Regions from separate parts of the Pandoraea sp. NPDC087047 genome, predicted to be linked through region 2. Evidence: predicted binding sites of a transcription regulator. Region 2 holds the regulator's gene; the other holds the start of a gene.

Region 1 (9,735 bases), on a different contig from region 2:
CACCGCCGTGCAAATGGGCGGCGCGCTGGCCGATCAGCTCACGCATGTGTTCGGGCTGTCCGGTGAGCAGCGTCGTGTGCTGTTGATGTCGGGGATCGCGGCGGGTTTCGCCTCGGTCTTCGGCACACCGCTTGCAGGCGCTGTGTTCGGGCTGGAGGTGCTCGCCATCGGCCGGCTGCGCTACGACGCGCTGCTGCCATGTCTGGTGGCGGCCCTTGTGGGAGACGCCGTCACGCGCGCGTGGGGCGTGCATCACACCCCCTATACGATTGCGCCCCCGGCGTTCGCGGCGTCGATGACGCTCTCGGGGGCGCTCAGTGCCGCGGCGGCGGGCGTGCTTTGCGGACTCGTCGGAATGGTCTTCGCGCAAGCCACGCACGCGATGTCCGCGTTCATGAAGCGTTGCATCGGGTATGCACCCCTGCGTCCGTTTGCGGGCGGCGTGCTGGTGGCGGTTGCGGCCACGGTGCTGGGCACGCCGCAGTACCTCGGGCTCGGCATCCCGACCATTGTCGACGCGTTCCACACGTCGCTGCCGTGGTACGACTTCCTCGGCAAGACGTTCTTCACGGTCATCACGCTCGGCTCGGGGTTCAAGGGAGGCGAAGTTACGCCGCTGTTCTACATCGGTGCGACGATGGGCAACGCGCTGTCTCATGTGCTGACGTTACCGGCTGCGGTGCTCGCAGGCATCGGCTTCGTGGCGGTGTTCGCCGGGGCGGCGAATACGCCGATTGCGTCGACGCTGATGGCGATCGAGATCTTCGGTCCCCAGATCGGGGGCTACGCGGCCATCGCATGCGTGCTGGCGTATCTGTGCTCGGGACACACCGGCATCTACCGCGCGCAGCGCGTCGGGCACAGCAAGCACGGGGCGGTGCCGGAAGGCACGCGGCTGGCCGATGTGCCCGCGTGGCGCAAGGCGGTTCGGGCAAGTTCGCCGCCGCCGTCGGCGCCGTCCGACGATACCCGTCACCGCTAAGTTCCGCCGCGAGCCAGATCGTTGAGCGCGCGTTGAAATTCCGACGCGTTTTTCATGCCCTGGTCCTCGTAATTGGTATTGAAGAGCACGTGCGTATCGTCGGCTTGCGCAGCGATGCGCTGAACGCGGGCCGCAATGTCGATCAACTCGCGCTCGCTGTACTCGTAGTCGAAGCGTCCCGACGAAGCCGCGAGACCTCGGCGGTTCCACGCCGCAGTATTGCGGCCATGCAGACGCACGACACAGAGGTCGTCGCGTGTCGTCGCCCAGACGGCGGGGACGGTGTTATCGAACCCGGCCGGGCTGTCGACGATCGTGTGCGCCGCGCCCGTCTCCCTGAGCATGGCCAGCGTGGCGGCTTCGCGCGACGGCGAGTCGAACCAGCTCCGGTGACGGAACTCGACGGCGTGACGCTCGCCCGCGAGCCGTTGCGCTGTCTCGAAGACGAGCGCGCGCCCCGCGCGATTGTTTTGCACGCGCGGCGAGAACTGAAAGTGGATGGCGGTGAGCTGCCCGCTCTGGCGCAACGGCTCGATGGCTTCGAGATAACGTCGCCAGAGTTCGTCACGCAACTCGGCGGGAATATCGTCCGGTGCGAGCTGAGTCTCCTGCCTCGCGGGCAGATCGTCCGAGGGGCGCAGCGCCTGTGCGATGTCCCGCGGCAGCGCCGCGAGCGGTGTCGTGTGTCCGGTGAAGGCGCGAAACGCCTTGATATGAAAGCGAAACGACGGCGGCGTGCGTTGCGTCCATCGCCAGGCGACGGCGGCGTCGGGCAGACGGTAGTAGCTGCTGTCGACCTCGACCAGATCGAACGCCGATGCGTAGTAGCGCAAGCGCCCCTCGGGCGTTTTGACGCCCGGCGGGTAGAACCGGCCGCACGCGATAAGCGTCGGGTCGGTCCAGGACGATGTGCCAGTGCGGATCGTCATGGGAAGCTGGACGCAACGCTGTCGACGGGGTGACAGCGAGGGATTCGTCTCAAATTTGAAAGGGGCTCGATGGGCGTCTAACCCATCGTTATAATGTATAAATATACAGTACTTTTCGAGCGTACCCACGGGCAATCGGCGCGTTAGTTTGCGCATTTCCGTGGTTCTCCCCTTATCTTGCATGTCAGAACAGACGGCTGCCCCCGCCCGCGATCCGTGGGCCGAACTCAATGACCGCCAGCGCGAGGCGGTCGATTTTGGCGTCGGTGACGATGGCTCGCCCGGCGGTCCGTTGCTTGTCATTGCCGGCGCGGGCTCGGGCAAGACGAGCACCCTCGCACACCGCGTAGCGAACCTGATCGCGCGCGGGGCCGACCCCAACCGCATTGTGCTGCTCACGTTCTCGCGGCGCGCTGCCGCAGAAATGGAACGGCGCGTGGGCGCTGTGCTGCAAAAAGTGCTGGGGCTGCCGTCGACGCAGCCGCCATCGCTGCCATGGGCGGGGACGTTCCACGCCATCGGCGCACGGTTGTTGCGCGAGTTCGCCCCGCGCATCGGGTTGTCGGAGGCGTTCACCATCCACGACCGCAGCGACGCGGAGGATCTGCTCGGGCTGGTACGCCACGACCTCGGATTCTCCGCCACGCAATCGCGCTTCCCGCTCAAGGGCACGTGTCTGTCGATCTACTCGCGCGTGGTGAACAGTCAGGCGCCGCTGGCCGAGGTGCTTGCAAAGCATTTCCCGTGGTGCGCGCAGTGGGAGGCGCAACTCAAGACGCTTTTCGGCGCCTATGTCGGCGCAAAGCAAGCGCAACACGTGCTCGATTACGACGATCTGCTGCTGTACTGGGCAGAGACGATGGGGGCACCGGAACTCGCGCGCGAACTGGACGCGCGTTTCGATCACGTGCTCGTCGACGAGTATCAGGACACCAATCGGCTTCAGGCGCAGATTCTGCTCTCGATGAAGCCCGAGGGGCGCGGCCTCACGGTGGTGGGTGACGACGCGCAATCGATCTACGCCTTTCGCGCGGCCACGATCCGTAACATCCTCGACTTCCCCGGTCAGTTTGCGGTGCCCGCGCATGTGGTCACGCTCGAGCGCAACTACCGCTCGACGCAGCCGATTCTCGACGCGTCCAATGCCGTGATCGCCGAGTCGAGCGAGCGCTATGCAAAGGCGCTGTGGACGGACCGGGAATCGACGCGGCTGCCCCAGCTCGTCAATGTGAGCGACGAGTCGGGACAGGCGCGCTGGGTCGCCGATCAGGTACTTGAGCAGCGCGAGGCGGGTACGCGGTTGATGCAGCAGGCCGTGTTGTTTCGCACCGGCAGCCATAGCGCGGCGCTTGAGCTGGAACTCACGCGCCGCAACATTCCGTTCGTGAAGTTCGGCGGATTGAAGTTTCTCGAAGCGGCGCACGTGAAGGACATGCTGTCGATTCTGCGTTGGGCGCATAACCCCGCGAGCCGGTTGTCGGGGTTCCGCGTCGCGCAGTTGATTCCCGGCATCGGCCCGGTGAGTGCAACGCGTGTGCTCGACGCCATGGCCCAATCCGCCACGCCCGCACAAGTGCTTGCGGACTTCAAGCCGCCGTCCGCCGCTGCGACCGAGTGGCGCGCGTTCGTCGACGTCTTCATGACGCTGCACGACACGCGTCTCGCATGGCCGGCCGATGTGGATCTCGCGCTGCGTTGGTATGGGCCGCTGCTCGCACAGCGTTTCGACGACGCAGCCGTGCGTCAGGCCGATCTCGAACAACTCGCGCGCATTGCGAGCACCTATGGTTCCCGAGAGCAGTTTCTGACCGAGCTGACGCTCGATCCGCCCGATGCCACGAGTGCGCAATCGGGGCCGCCGCTGCTCGACGAGGACTATCTGATTCTGTCGACGATTCACAGCGCGAAAGGACAGGAGTGGCACTCGGTGTATGTGCTCAACGTGGTCGACGGTTGCATTCCTTCCGACATGAGCACAGGCGACGATGAGGACATCGAGGAAGAGCGACGGCTACTGTATGTCGCAATGACGCGCGCGAAAGTGTCACTGCAACTGGTCGTGCCGCAACGCTTCTACGTCCATCAACAAACGGGCATGGGCGATCGTCATGTGTACGGCACACGCAGCCGCTTCGTCTCCGAGCGCATGCTGCCGCTTTACGAGATCTTCCCGAAGCCGCGCGAGGACGATGTGCCGCGGGGGCCGGCGGGTGACGTCACCGTGCATATCGACGTGGCGAGGAAACTTCGCAACGCGTGGTCCTGACGCCGCATGGCGCGCTTTCGCCGGGTCGCGCCGAATCGGGAAAACTTACATCGCGTTTCCGTTGTCAGGCGCGGAAACTTTCTAAAGTTGCTGTCTTTCGTGCATCAGGTATAGTCGCCGCATCGGCGGCGGATCATTGTGTTTTCCGTCGCCGGGAAGGTTTCGTAAAAGCGCATCGACGCCCATTGAGACGCGTTGAAAAGACTGCGGGGAGAAAGGGATGCAATGGCTGGTTGACCAGATGACGTTGATGCCGACGGCGCTCTTGCTCGTCAGCATGGCGGTCGGCACGGCGGTGCTTGCCGTTGTCGTCGCCTGGCTTGCGCGTGTCTGGTTGTTCGACCGGCTGGGCGATCCGTCGGAGGTACGGAGCACGGTTGCCGATGTGGTTCACGGTAGCTTGCTGGCGTTCATCGTTTTCGTGCTCGCGCACGTGTTGACGGACGTGCGCGCGAATCTGGGCCGTGCCGATGATCAGGCGTTGCACGAAGCGTCCGTGGTGCGGCGGCTGGACCGCGAGCTCAAGGCCGTGGGAGACGCCGACGCGCAATCGGCGCGTGTGCTCCTGCGTAGTTACGTGACGTCTGCCGTCACTTCCGAATGGAAGACGCTGAGCACCGCAGACCCGGATCTCTCGCCGGACACGGAGGCGGCGCTGACCGCATTTGTCGGTGCAACGCGTCGGGTTGTCGCGCGACATGACGACAGTGCGAGCTCGATTCGTACGCTGCTCGATCGCTTGGAAGAGGCGCGGCAGGGGCGCTTCGAGAATGCGACGAAGACCGTGCCCGGTGTGTTCTGGTGGGTCATCTCGCTATTCCTGCTCGCGGCCATGGCGATGAATGGCCGTTACGCAGGCTCGTGGAAAAGTAACTTCATCATCGCCATCCACATGGGGGCGATCGGCATGGTGGTTGCGCTGATCATCAACCTGGATGAGCCGTTCCGGGGGGTGTCGGGCATCTCGCCTGGCCCCTTGGCGAAGGCCGTAGGAATCGTAGCGCCGCGTTGACGTGTCGCGCTGAATGCGTGCAGACGCGGGGTTAGTGAGGGTTTTGCATGCCGGATCGAATCCGGCAGTCGTATGCAGGAATGCAGGAGAAGAAAGACGATGTTTTCGAATGTGCCAGCGCCGTCGGCAGAATCCACGCCGGAAATCGAGGCGTTCCGCCCGGGTGTCTACCGTCACTACAAGGGCAATTGCTATCTCGCGCTCGGTATTGCACGGGCGGATGAGACGGACGAACCCGTTGTCGTCTACACGCGACTCTATCCGCGCGAAGGGCTGCCGATGAGCACCCGGCTGCTACGCATCTGGAATGCGCCGGTGATGACGGAGAGCGGCCCGGTGCCGCGCTTCACTTACATCGGCCACACGACGCCCGCCATCTGAGGCATCTCCGGGACGGCATTCACGCGCTCTCCCGCATCGGATTTTTGACTGCAACGACTGACCCGAACCGCCGGCCTTCCGGTACCTAGCCCTACTCAGGATCTACTCAGGACGTCCCCATGACTACGCTTTCTACGATGAGCCGTCAGGCCATCGCCACTTCGCACGCCCGTCGCTTTGTGAAACCGGACGAACACGACCCTCGCGAGTCCGGTGTCGCCGATGACGGACGGCCCACGTCGAAGCCTGCGCCGCGCAATTTGCGTCGCTGGTGGACGCTGTTCGCGATTCTGCCGTTCGTGACGTCGGTGGCGGGGTGTGGACTGCTGGCGGCGCCGTGCCGCGTAGCATCGGCAGGGCTGAAGATCATTCCGGGCGTTGGTGGCGTGCTGGCCGCGCCGACGGACGCTTGTGCGGCTGCCATCGACTGATGCCGGGAGCCCCTGCCGAGCCGGCAGGCAGACTGTTTTTCGACCGTAGAAAAAAAGAAAGCCCGCGCGTTGCGGGCTTAATCCATATCAAGAGGAGACATGGAGGAGACGAGTTCAGTATAGGACGTCGTGTTGCGACGCACCATATGTATTTTTACGTAAGTGTCTGCATGTTGCGTACTTGCAACGTTGAATAACTTACATTGAATCAATGGCTTATCTCGCGGTTCCTGTCGTCTCTTCCCCAGCTGCCTCCCGGAATCCCGAATCATTCCTCTAGTTATTGTGCGTGTGCACGCTTTTCCGTAGCCATCAGTCGAAGGAGGAAGGGCACGGAGTCGCGAAGCGACGGATTGAGCGTTGCGTCGTGATTGAGCCCTTCGTACTCGCGCACCAGCGTTGTCGTGCCCGCCTTGGTCACATCGCGGGCGAAAGCCTGCTGCATGATGAGCGGCACGTCGATGTCCTCCGATCCCATACCGATGAACACCGGGTGGTTGATGCGCAGCGTCGGATAGCGCATCGACGCGCTCTGCCTATCGAGCAGCTTCTGGATGCCGGGCTGCATGCTGTTGCCCGCGTTCAGCCCGGCAGACGTCGAGTGATCGGTCAGCGTGTCGATGCACAGCGTGCGCGCTTCGTTCAAGACGGGCAGTGCCTGCGGCGAGAAATACTTCGCTGCCTGCAACGACGGATCGCGGTCGGCGGCGGACAGGAAGATATACATCGCGTAGGGAATCTTCGGGTCCGGTGCGCCCGGATCGGGCTGACTCGCGAACAGCATGCCGGCAGACGTCTGCGCGTTGAAATACGGCGTGCCGGTCAGCACGGTGGCGATCACTTTGACGTCGGGCGCGTACTGCGGTTGATAGCCCGCCGCCGCGAATGCGGCATGGGCCCCCTGCGATTGTCCGACGAGCACCACACGGTTCTGCAACGGGAAGACGCTGCGTGCGGCCAGCAGGCTGTCGAGCACGCTATAGGCTTCTGCGCGCGAATTCAGATAGTGATGGAGTCCCTGCGAGCCGAGGCCCGCGTAGTCGGGGGAAACCACCGCGAAGCCGAGCGAGAGCCAGGTGTCGAGATACTGAATGTCGCGCGGGCTGCGCACGTTGAGCGACGGGGCACAGGCGCTGGCGATCCCCACCGTTCCATGCGCCCAGAGCACGACTGGCCAGCCGCCGGGCGGTGTCGGTCCTCTGGGCAGAAACACGGCGCCGGTGTCTTCGCGGGCCTCGATGCCGTCTACGCCGTCGATCGAGCTGTAGCGAATGCGGAATTGTTCGCCGGCTTCGGCCAGCCCGTGATCGGCGTCGAGCGGTTGCCGGTCGACGAGGGTGCCGTGCGGAATGGTGACGGGAGCGGCCTCGGGCGTGATCGCGTGTGCGGCGCGTCCGATGACCAGGCTGGCAAACAGGGCGGCGCTGACATAGCGCCACAGGCGGTTGAACATGTTGAACTGTCCTCGTATTGGGGGTTGCCGCTGAAGCTCGGACGGGCAGCGCTCGCGCGCTGCCCGGGTGCCTGTTGCTATTGCTCTGGCCAATACGGGTGACGTTACACCGTCCCCTTATGAATGTCTCGATCGTTGCGAATCAACGCAGCGTTAATGCTTCGGTGCGTCGGGCACCGTGTTGTCATGCAGTTGTTGGGCAGCGGCCTGTTGCTCGGCTTCACGCCATGCACGGCGCGACCGGCGCATGCGGCGCATTGCCAGCGAAGACATCGTGATCCAGCCGAACGGACGCGGATCGACGAGCATACTCACCGCGCGAGCGTAGTCGAGCACGAGACCGGGGGTCCAAGCCATTGTCTTGGCGCGCTTGCGCAGTTGCGCGGCGACCCACAGTTCAGGCGTGAGCCACAGGCGTACGAATGTCCACCAGCCGGCATCCTCCCCATTTTGCAGTTTGCCCACACGGCCTTCGATGGCCGCTTCGAGCGCCTTGGCCACGCTGCTGGAGCAGTTGCGGTGCGTCAGGTTGTAAGTGGGGTTCTGCTGGTACGCCTGCCAAAAGACGGCGAGCTGTTGCGGGCTGTAGTTGCGGATACGCACTTTCACGGTAGACGGGCACCAGGCCTGCGACTCTGTGGCGTAGTTCGGCTGGAACGTGCCGGGCACGTCGTTCTCGCGGGTGGCGCGCAGCAGTTGCCCGAATTGGTCCGGAGAGCGGTCGATCTCTTGGGCGGGATACAGACTCACATACACGCCCTCGTGACTCTCCAGTGCGGCGTGGCCGGTCGAGATCACGCCGTTCTTGTCGACGGCGGCGATGTAGCGATCGATCACCGGGTGACGTCGTGCAGGGGCCTTGGCCGAGCCCGAAGGGGTCCAGACGTGCACCGTCAGCGCCGGTTCGGTATCGGTGGGCGGGCCGTTCCAACGCGGCGCGCCAGGACGTTGACGCCAGAGGCGGCGCTTTTCCTGCGGGCTGCCGAGAATCTGTTCGATGCGGAAGTCGCCGCGCATGCGTCGCGCGCGCATGGCGAGCACAAGCACGTTCCAGCCGGTGAACATGAGGCCCAGCCCAATGGCGTACGGCAGCGTGCCGGCGTAGTGCGTGGGGTACGGCTGATAGAAGAAAATCGCGACGGCGATCTCCAGCACGCCGCCCCCCACCGCCCATTTCCAGCGCGGGTAGCGCACTACGTGCGCGGCCACGCATTGCAGCAGTCCGTCGGCGAGGAACAGGGTGCCGAACAGCATCGACAGCCAGAAGTTGCCGTTGTACTGATGGAAGAAAAGGACCAGCAGCGCCGCGATGGTGAAGGTGCCGCCCTTGAGGGCGCGCACGATGCGCTGGCCACCGACCCCGATGCCGACGATGGCGAGCGTCGCGAGCCCTTCGAGCAGCAGCAGCCAGGCGAACACTTTGATCGGGAAGTGCACCACGCCGTCGAGTGCATCGACGACCAGGGCCAATCCGAAGGCGAAGAAGATCGCACCGATCCAGATCAGCGCACGGGCCCGGCGGCGCAAATAGTCAACGCCGAGCAATAAGAGAATCAGTCGTACCAATGCAGGGTCTCCGTCGCATACGCGATTCCCGGTGAGTCCGGAATATCACGCACCCCGAGTTCGGGAGGTGGATCTTTTTGGAATACAGGATATTTTGGACGCTATCTTAACGCGTCAATGGTGACAGGCCAAAAACAAAGGCGGCGCGCTCCTTTCGGGGCGCGCCGCCTGTTGCAGCAGACAACACAGCTGCACCGCCCCGAAGGGCGATACGTTGGGTGGCCGACTTAGTCTTTCTTGCCTTCGAGCTGCGGCAGGGCGTCGTCGCTCGACGACGTCAGGAGGCCCACCTTGGCGTACGTCATCAGCTTCTCGCGCGTGTCGACGATGTCGAGCGTGCGCATCGTGAGCTGGCCGATGCGGTCGAGCGGCGTGAAGACCGAATCGCCCTTTTCCATCGTCAGGCGCTCGGGCTTGTACGTCAGGTTAGGCGAGGTGGTGTTCAGCAGCGAGTAATCGTTGCCGCGGCGCAGTTCGATGGTCACTTCGCCAGTCACGGCGCGCGCCACCCAGCGTTGTGCCGTCTCGCGCAACATGATCGCTTGCGGGTCGAACCAGCGGCCCTGATACAGCAGACGGCCCAGACGACGGCCGTTTTCGCGGTATTGCTCGATGGTGTCTTCGTTGTGGATGCCGGTCACGAGACGCTCGTAAGCGATGAACAGCAGCGCGAGGCCCGGAGCTTCGTAGATGCCGCGGCTCTTGGCTTCGATGA
Region 2 (9,735 bases):
GCTCGGCCGATGTGGCCTGTGCCCGTGCCGAACGATTTTTGCCCCACAGATCGAGCTCCCACGACAGCGAGGCGGTCAGGTCGCCCTGCGTGAACCACGTGCCACCGTAGCCCGGCGGGTAGATGGTGTTTTCGGTGAATTTCTCGCGGTAGACGTCGCCCGAGAAGCTGGCCGACGGCAGCAGGGCCGCGGCGGCGCCTTCGGTCTGCGCCTGGGCGGCCTTCAGACGGGCAGCGGCCATGGCCAGATCGGGGTTGCCGGCGAGGGCTTCGTCGATCAGGGAGACGAGTTGCGGATCGCCGAAGCGCTGGGCCCAATCGGTGCCCGGCCACTGACCGCCCTCCGAGGGCAGGCTGCGCTGGGTCTGATACTGATCGGGCGTGCTGATCTGCTTGTCGCTGTGGATGCCGGCGAAATTCGCACATCCGGCAAAGCCCAGCGTCACAGCCGCCAGGCAGAGGGCGGAAATCGCTGAGCGGGCCCGCATACGCGGGAGGAACTGGGAGGCCGCTTTCATCGCAAAACCTTTACGAGTGAAGTCTTGTACTGACAATAATCGGGAAACGGGCACTGGCGAGGACTTGCAATAGTGGACTCGACAGGCTTTTCCGAACGGAAATCGAGGCAATTCGGGGGCGCTGGCGCCGTCATCCCCCCTCGCCGTTGGCGATCACCCGTCGCAACAGGCTCTTGAGAAAGCCCACTTCCTCCGCGCTGAAACCTCGCATGAGGTGATCGGCGGCGCGCGTGAAGATTGCCGGCATCCGGTCGGCCATGGCATAGCCGGCTTCGGTCGCGCTTAGATTGACGGTGCGGCGATCCATCGTGCTGCGCTCGCGCACGAGCAATCCGTGTGCTTCGAGCCGGTCGAGCAGACGCGTGACCGCGCTCGCATCGATGCAGTAATCACGGGCCAGATCGGCCGCCGTCTTGCTTTTGCCCGTTGCCACCTTGTAGAGCATGGTCGCCTGCGTGCTGGTCAGGCCGTACTCCGACGTCTCTTTCGTCAATTCCGCGAGGATCAACTGACGCACGCGCGCCACGAGATACCCGAGGGAATCGTCGATGTCGTAACCGTTACGTGGGGGATCGGCTTGCGGGGCGTCCGGCTGCGATGTCGGCGCAATCTTGGACGGAGTGACAGGAAGCTCAGACATTTTCGTGTTACTGCAATAGTTGACTTGTCATGATTATAGCGAGTGCTTAATTAATTTCAAGTCGATGCAATAGTTGACTAGGCAAATATTGCAATAAAGATTAGACAGGTAGCTCTAAATTGGTGCGTGACGGCAAAACCGGAGGATCGGGAGGCGGGCGAATGGGATGAGGGAATCTCGTGACAGGAGTGAGTCAGCGGCCCACGCCGTTGTTGCATTGCAGAAAGACCATGACGCGAGACATACGCAAGTGCTAGAATCGCGGATTCTCCAAAGGCTTTTCGAGCACCTCTTTCATGACCCGCGCTCTCCGTAATATCGCCATCATCGCGCACGTCGACCACGGCAAAACCACGCTCGTCGACCAGTTGCTGCGCCAGTCGGGCACTTTCCGCGAAAACCAGCAAGTCGCTGAACGCGTGATGGACTCGAACGACATCGAAAAAGAGCGCGGCATCACGATCCTCGCCAAAAACTGCGCCGTCAAATACGAAGGCACGCACATCAACATCGTCGATACCCCGGGACACGCGGACTTCGGCGGTGAAGTGGAGCGTGTGCTGTCGATGGTCGACAGCGTGCTGCTGGTGGTCGACGCTGTTGAAGGCCCGATGCCGCAAACGCGCTTCGTGACGCGCAAGGCGCTCGGCCTCGGCCTGAAGCCGATCGTGGTGGTCAACAAGATCGACCGTCCGGGCGCGCGTCCGAACTGGGTGATCAACGAGACGTTCGACCTGATGGACAAGCTCGGTGCCAGCGACGAGCAGCTCGACTTCCCGGTCGTATACGCTTCGGCCCTGAACGGTTTCGCGAGCCTCGATTCGAGCGTGCGCGAAGGCACGATGAAGCCGCTGTTCGACGCGATTCTCGAACACGTTCCGGTTCGCGATGCCGATCCGGAGGGGCCGCTGCAATTGCAGATCAGCTCGCTGGACTACTCGACGTTCGTCGGTCGTATCGGTATCGGCCGTATCACGCGCGGCCGTATCAAGCCGGGCCAGCAAGTGGTCATGCGTTCGGGGCCTGACGGCGAAATTCTCAAGCGCAAGATCAACCAGGTGCTGACGTTCCACGGCCTGGAGCGCGTGATGTCGGAAGGCGCCGAAGCCGGTGACATCGTGCTGATCAACGGTATCGAAGACGTCGGTATCGGCGCCACGATTTGCGACATCGACACCCCGGAAGCGTTGCCGCTGCTGACCGTGGACGAGCCGACGCTCACGATGAACTTCTGCGTGAACACCTCGCCGCTGGCGGGCCGTGAAGGCAAGTTCGTGACGAGCCGTCAGATCCGTGATCGTCTGCACAAGGAACTGAATCACAACGTGGCGCTGCGTGTAAAGGACACGGCAGAAGACTCCGTCTTCGAAGTGTCGGGCCGTGGCGAACTGCACCTGACGATTCTCATCGAGAACATGCGTCGCGAAGGCTATGAACTGGCCGTGTCGCGTCCGCGCGTGGTGCTCAAGGAAATCGACGGCGTGAAGCACGAGCCGTACGAAATGCTGACCATCGACCTGGAAGATGAACACCAGGGCGCGGTCATGGAAGAAATCGGCCGCCGCAAGGGTGAAATGCTGAACATGGTGTCGGACGGCAAAGGTCGTACGCGCCTCGAGTACCGCATTCCGGCGCGTGGCCTGATCGGCTTCCAGGGCGACTTCCTGTCGATGACTCGGGGTACCGGCCTGATCAGCCACATTTTCGACGCCTACGCACCGGTCAAGGATGGTTCGCTGGGTGAGCGTCGTAATGGCGTGCTGATCTCGCAAGACGATGGCGCAGCGGTGGCCTACGCACTGTGGAAGCTGCAGGATCGCGGCCGCATGTTCGTGTCGCCGGGCGATGCGCTGTACGAAGGCATGATCATCGGTATCCACAGCCGTGACAACGACCTCGTGGTCAACCCGATCAAGGGCAAGCAGCTCACGAACGTGCGGGCGTCGGGTACCGACGAAGCCGTGCGTCTGGTGCCGCCGATCGCGATGAGCCTCGAGTACGCCGTGGAATTCATCGACGACGACGAACTGGTCGAAGTCACGCCGCAGACGATTCGCCTGCGCAAGCGTTTCCTGAAGGAACACGAGCGCAAGCGCGCCTCGCGCGACGAGAAGTAAAGCCGGCGATGGAATGGCGGCGTCGCGGATCACGGTCCGTCACGTCGCGATGCCCGTCTGTTGGAAGAAAAGCCGGTGCCTTGCGCCGGCTTTTTTGTTTTTTGCGTTCTGCCAATGCCAGGGGCTGCGCCTGTGGCTGACTTGTTATCGATATGTCGATAGCCCCCGAGGATGACGTTACGTTCTTGCCGGATGGTCAGATGACCGTGCAAGGACGCTGCGGCATCCGTTCCGTTGACGCTTCTGAAACATTCGCCAGACATGACCGATTTTGTTCGAACCGAAATCCGCGGCCGTATTGGCTTCATCACCCTGACTCGCCCGAAGGCGCTCAATGCCCTCTCGCACGAGATGATTCGCGCAATGGCTGCGGCACTCGCCAAGTGGCGGGACGATCCGCAGGTGCTCGGCGTCGTGCTGCAAGGCGAAGGGGAGAAGGGGTTGTGTGCGGGTGGCGATATTCGCTATTTCCATGAGGCCATCGGTGCCGGGCGCACGGACATTATGGATTTCTTCACCGACGAGTACGCGCTGAATTACACGATTGCGTCGTATCCGAAGCCTTACATTGCGCTGATGGAGGGTGTGGTAATGGGCGGCGGCATGGGAATCTCGCAAGGGGCGGCGCTGCGTATCGTGACCGAAGCCACGCGCATGGCGATGCCCGAGACGGCCATCGGTCTGTTCCCGGATGTCGGCGGTGGCTTTTTCCTTGCCAACCTCGCCGGACATCTCGGTGAGTATCTCGGTACCACGGGCATTGTGTTCGGCGCTGTCGATGCCTGCGAGATCGGGCTGGCGGATGCTGTCGTCCCGCGTGCGTCGTTGCCTGCGTTGTGCGAGCGACTCGCCAATGGCGACTGGCAGAGCAGCGACGCGGTGCTCGATGCGGCACGGACATTCGCTCGCGAGCGTTTGCCACCTGCCGGGCTGGCGCCGGGCAAGCTCGCACCGTTGCGTGATGTCATCGATACGCACTTCGGTCTGGCGGATATGCCGGCGATTCTGAACTCACTCAAACGCGAAGCGCGTTGCGAGTACTCCGGCTGGGCGGAGGAGACGGAAGATCTGTTGCGGGCCACGCGCTCGCCGCTGATGGTGTGCGTGGCGTTGGAACAGGTGCGTCGCGCCCGCAAGCTGTCGTTGGCGGACGAATTGCGCGAGGAATGGCTGATGATGCGCAGCGTCTTCAATCTTGACGGCCGCACGGGCGCAGAAGGGGTCGAAGGAATTCGGGCGCTGGTCGTCGACAAGGATCACGCGCCGCGCTGGCAGCACCCGAACATTGAAGCGGTGAAGCCCGCCGACGTCGAACGTTTCTTTGACGGCGAACGGTGCGGCGCCGACCATCCGCTGCGGGATCTGGGCAGATGAGACCGGGGGCCAACGTCGGACTATGCGACGGCGGCCTCGCCTGAAGCGCTACACCGCCGCCTGGCAGAACTGCTCGCCGACGGCCTGATCGAGTTTGCGGCAGATATCGGCAAACGTGCCGACCATCACGATGTGCGACATGTCGCGATACACGCGCACATCGTGTCCTTCATGCGCCTCATGCCCCTCGTTTCCCTCATGTTCTTCACGTCCCTCATGGGCATCGCGACGCGCTTGCTGTTCGCGCACATTCCGCGAAGCCTTCATCGCTTTTCCTGCCGGGCATGTACGACGCGTCGCCGAAACCATCGCGGCAGCGAGCGTACGCGGCAGGGTGACGGCGCGCGTGCGCGCGGGCACGGTATAGGAGCGAGCGATGACGGGTGCGCTGGCAAACGGGCCGGACAGCGCCGACAGGCCATACACCGCCGAGAGACGCGCCTGTGAGGACACCCGCACGTGCGGTTGACCAAAAGACGTGCGCAGCAAACCAAAGAGTCGAGCCATGATGCGATCCTTCTTCCAATGCGGGTCAGAGGGACGTGTCTTGCTGCGTGTTTCGCAAAAAACATCACAAATCGCGGGCGCAGCAGGGCACGGGCGCCGGACCCAGCCCGGCGCAGTCGGAAATGCAAATCTTCAGGGAGCGGGGCGTTGCGTTAGTCGGCGCAGCCCCCGGGTTCGCGCTGGGTGATCGTCAGAGATCGTTGTTGCGGATCAGACCGACCGCAATCCCTTCCAGCGCGAAGTCACCGCTGCCTTCGTCGACATTGATGTTTTCGAAGTCGGGGTTCTCGGCAATCAGCTCGACGCCCCCCTTTACGCGGTGAAAACGTTTGACGGTCACGTCGTCGCCGATACGCGCCACGACGATCTGGCCTTCGCGTGCGTCGGCAGCCTTCTGTACAGCGAGCAGATCGCCGTCGAGAATGCCCGCGTCGCGCATCGACATCCCGCGCACCTTCAGCAGGTAATCGGGCTGGCGTGCGAACATGTTCGGGTCGCACTGGAAGTTACGTTCGATATGTTCCTGCGCCAGGATGGGGCTCCCCGCCGCAACACGACCGACGAGCGGCAGCGACAGTTGCATCAGGCCCATATGCGGCAGCGTGAACTGGTGGTTGCCTCCGGCTTCGTCCAGGCGTTTGAGGCGGATGCCGCGCGATTGCCCGGGGGCCAGTTCGATTACCCCCTTGCGCGCCAGCGCCCGCAGGTGCTCCTCCGCGGCGTTGGCGGAAGAGAAGCCAAGCTCGGCGGCAATTTCCGCGCGCGTTGGCGGAAAGCCGGTGCGCTCGATCGCTTGCTGAACCAGTTCGTAGACCTGCTGTTGACGGGCGGTAAGTTTGATCATGGCATCACTGTATGGAAGCACAGGTGGCTGTATTTTTGTACAGTGTTTGCAAAAACGCAAGGGAAAACTTCAAGTCGTGCATGAAGTTCGCGCCGAACGTGCCCGCCATGGGGCCGTCGATGGGTAGCGCGATGTTTCGCGCCACGTCCGTGTGAGGCCCGTCTCAAACCCGGGGCACCCCCATGCCGCGGGCTTCCAGGCTTCGGAAGCCCGCGGCGGGTCAACAGGGTCAGCGATGCGTTTGTCGGAGGACACCCATTCCTGCTCGATGCCGATCCGGCGCATCGTCATGAAGTCCTGGCCGACGGTGAAGCGCTGATCGCCGTTGACGGGCAGGTTGTCGATCCCGGCCTTGAGTTCGGGGTCGGGGAGCTGGCCGGCCCGCACGGCGGCCTGTGTGCTCGCCCGTACCGACGCTTGTGCCGCTTGCACGGCGGCGGAATGGTCCATCGCCGATTGGAGCGACGCCTCCAGGGTCAACGCGGACGTCGGCCCTGGCGGTGTTGCTGCGTCTTGTGCCTGCGCTGCGGCACTGCCGGCGCATAGCAAAGTGAATACTGCGCACGCACGCGCGTGCACTGGCGCGCCGGTAGCCCGGAGCGCTGAAAATCGGATGCATGTGAAACCCCACGCGTACGAATGCCACGAGGCATTCGCGTCCTGAAAAGGACGAACTCGCCGCTGCATTGCGTCGCTCAATCTCGACGCTTAAGCGGTGAACCTAGAACTGGTGCAGTGGGTTACAGCGAGGTGGGCGGCCGCCAGAGGCCATCGGGTGCGCGCAGGCGCAGGGAATCGGTGTAGTGAAAGCCGGTCTTGCGGGCGACGCTCGGGGTGCGCACCACTTCGGGCGTGACCGACGGGTGATACAGGCTGCCAAGGTTGCATTGCGCGGCGACCTTGCACAAGGCACCCTTGACCTTGCCGCTGGCGGGCATCGACATGCCGTCGCAGTGGCCCATGGTCATGGGCGCGCCAGTCGCCATCATGTCCGTCTGCTCGCCGGACATCGACGTCATCTGCATCGGACAATCGCCCGCCATGCCGCTGGCCGCCAGCCCACTCAGGGGAAGCGCGGCGCACAACAACAGAACGAAGACGAGACGGAGCCATTTCACGCCGCGGAGTGTAGCGCCAATGTTCGAAGTTTGAATACATCGTTGCGATGACCGGAATGGCCCTGTCGTCGCGGGACTTTCGGTGCCTGTGCAGCAAACCGGCGATGCCGCCCGTCGGCAATGGCGGCAATGGCGGCGCTCGGAAGGCCCACGGGATGACGGGCTCCTACAATCACAATATTGATGTCATTCGTCGTATACTTCACATTAATATGTACTGAGTATATGTAAGCTGAGTCATCAAAAACGATATGTCAACTATGTCCAAGCCCTCCGATTTGCGGTCGCGCAAACGCCTTGCCACGCGGCAGAGCATTTCCAATGCGGCGACACGGCTGTTCCACGAACACGGTTTCGATCATGTGACGGTCGACCAGATTGCGGCCGCCGCCGACGTCGGACGTATGACCGTGTTCAATCACTTCCCACGCAAGGAAGACATGTTCTTCGACCGCGACGAGGAAGGGCGCGAGGCCCTGCGCGAGGCGATCCGGCAGCGCGCCGGCGGCGTGTCGCCGCTTGAGGCCTTGCGTCTGCTGGCGCACCGGCTGGTGGCGCAGGGCAGTCCGTTCGTCGAGTTTTCCGCGCAGAGCCAGGCATTCGTGCGAACCATCGAAGGCAGCGAGACCCTCAAGGCCCGTGCCCGGGCGATTCGGGACGAACTGGCGGATCTGGTGGCCGGCGCGCTCGCCGAGAGTGCCAATCGGGAGACGGCGGACGTCGATGCCCAACTCGCCGCCAGCTTGCTGCTCGCCGCCTGGACCGTGGCCTACCTGCACGCGCACCGGACGTTCCGGCAGACGCAGGACACCCTCGTGGCGCAAAAAAGCTTCCTGAGCCTTGTGGATCAAGGCGCAGCGGGGATCGCCGCTGCCGTGGCGGACACGCCTTACGTCTGATTGGACGCCCGGTGGCGGGCGCTGCACCCGTCATCAGCACAAATTCTCTAATCCTTATTCCGGCATAAACAAAAGCGAAAATATTATTTTTAATTATTTAGACGATTCCCTAGACTGGCCTCCTACACACAAGAAGCAAACAAGGAGTGCAAGTCATGAGCAAAGCAGCACGGGGATGGAAAGCTAAGAAGCTGGCAGTCGCGCTGGGCGGTCTGGCATTGGCCGCCGGCATGACGATTCAGGCGCAGGCCGCAAGCCTGTCGCTGCTCAACGTGTCGTATGACCCGACGCGTGAGCTGTACGCCGATTACAACAAGGCTTTCGAAGCCCACTACAAACAAGTGTCCGGTGACACGGTGACGGTCAAGGCCTCGCACGGCGGTTCGGGCAAGCAAGCCCGCACGGTGCTCGATGGCGCGCCCGCCGACGTCGTGACGCTCGGTATTTCCGCCGACATCGACGAACTGGCCGCGGCCGGTCTCGTGAACAAGGATTGGCAGAAGCGTCTGCCGGACAACGCCACACCGTACACGTCGACCATCGTGTTGCTGGTGCGCAAGGGCAATCCGAAGGGCATCAAGGACTGGGGCGATCTCGTCAAGCCGGGCATCAGCGTGGTGACGCCGAACCCGAAGACCTCGGCCGGCGCCCGCTGGAACTACCTCGCCGCATGGCTCTACGCGCTCAAGCAACCGGGCGGCAACGAGCAAAAGGCGCAGGAGTTCGTCAAGGCACTCTATAAGAACGTTGGCGTGCTCGACTCGGGCGCGCGTGGCGCCACCACGACCTTCGTGGAACGCGGCATCGGCGACGTGCTGATCGCGTGGGAAAACGAAGCGCTGCTGTCGGTGAAGGATCTCGGTCCGGACAAGTTCGATATCGTCGTGCCGTCGTCGTCGATCCTGACGGAGCCGCCGGTGGCCGTGGTCGACAAGAACGTCGACAAGCACGGTACCCGCAAGGCCGCCGAAGCTTACCTGCAGTGGCTGTACTCGCCGCAAGGTCAGGAGATCGCCGCGAAGCACTTCTATCGTCCGCGTTCCCCGGAAATCGCGAAGAAGTACGAGTCGCAGTATCCGAAGCTCAAGCTCTACACGGTCGACGCCGATCTGGGCGGCTGGACGAAGACGCAAGCCAAGCATTTCGCTGACGGCGGCATCTTCGATCAGATCTACACCAAGAAGTAAGGGCAGGGACCATCGCATGAGTACCGCACTCTTTCCTCTGTGGCGCAAGCCAAGTGCCTTACCGGGCTTTGGCCTGACGATGGGCTACACCGTCGCGTACCTGAGCCTCGTGGTGCTGGTGCCGTTGCTGATGGTCTTCATCAAGGCAAGCTCGCTCGACTGGGCGAGCTTTGTCGCCGCGGTGAGTTCGCCGCGCGTGCTGGCGTCGTACCGCCTCACATTCGGCATCTCGCTCGCGGCGGCGCTTCTCAACGCGTTTTTCGGCTTCATTCTGGCGTGGGTGCTGGTGCGCTACACGTTCCCCGGCAAGCGTTTCGTCGACGCGCTGATCGACCTGCCGTTCGCCTTGCCGACGTCGGTTGCCGGCATTGTGCTGGCCGCGATCTACGCGCCGAACGGCTGGATCGGACGCTGGTTCGAACCGCTCGGCATCAAGATCGCCTTCACGCCGCTGGGCATTTTCGTGGCGCTCACGTTTATCGGGCTGCCGTTCGTCGTGCGCACGCTGCAACCGGTGCTCGAAGAGTTCGAG

Evidence for each region. The regulator LexA, encoded in region 2, represses DNA repair genes until DNA is damaged. The targets are predictions, from matches to a motif close to ACTGTATNNNNATACAGT.
Region 1: the regulator LexA is predicted to act here: its motif matches at 2,004-2,021, upstream of ACIPHM_RS16285 (ATP-dependent helicase).

Annotation. Positions count from the first base shown of each region.
Region 1 covers NZ_JBIUZU010000008.1:19,422-29,156, reverse strand. Annotated here, with positions in the region: gene ACIPHM_RS16295 (voltage-gated chloride channel family protein) at 1-982, shown strand, start outside; gene ACIPHM_RS16290 (DUF72 domain-containing protein) at 979-1,911, opposite strand; gene ACIPHM_RS16285 (ATP-dependent helicase) at 2,093-4,177, shown strand; gene ACIPHM_RS16280 (hypothetical protein) at 4,398-5,189, shown strand; gene ACIPHM_RS16275 (DUF1653 domain-containing protein) at 5,289-5,570, shown strand; gene ACIPHM_RS16270 (DUF6726 family protein) at 5,831-6,001, shown strand; gene ACIPHM_RS16265 (alpha/beta fold hydrolase) at 6,282-7,454, opposite strand; gene ACIPHM_RS16260 (HdeD family acid-resistance protein) at 7,608-9,020, opposite strand; gene argG (argininosuccinate synthase) at 9,248-9,735, opposite strand, start outside.
Region 2 covers NZ_JBIUZU010000002.1:82,076-91,810, reverse strand. Annotated here, with positions in the region: gene ACIPHM_RS03060 (efflux transporter outer membrane subunit) at 1-517, opposite strand, end outside; gene ACIPHM_RS03055 (MarR family winged helix-turn-helix transcriptional regulator) at 648-1,157, opposite strand; gene typA (translational GTPase TypA) at 1,454-3,274, shown strand; gene ACIPHM_RS03045 (enoyl-CoA hydratase/isomerase family protein) at 3,536-4,648, shown strand; gene ACIPHM_RS03040 (hypothetical protein) at 4,697-5,155, opposite strand; gene lexA (transcriptional repressor LexA) at 5,346-5,999, opposite strand; partial or broken gene ACIPHM_RS03030 (TolC family protein) at 6,237-6,578, opposite strand; gene ACIPHM_RS03025 (hypothetical protein) at 6,740-7,117, opposite strand; gene ACIPHM_RS03020 (TetR/AcrR family transcriptional regulator) at 7,378-8,016, shown strand; gene ACIPHM_RS03015 (sulfate ABC transporter substrate-binding protein) at 8,172-9,203, shown strand; gene cysT (sulfate ABC transporter permease subunit CysT) at 9,220-9,735, shown strand, end outside.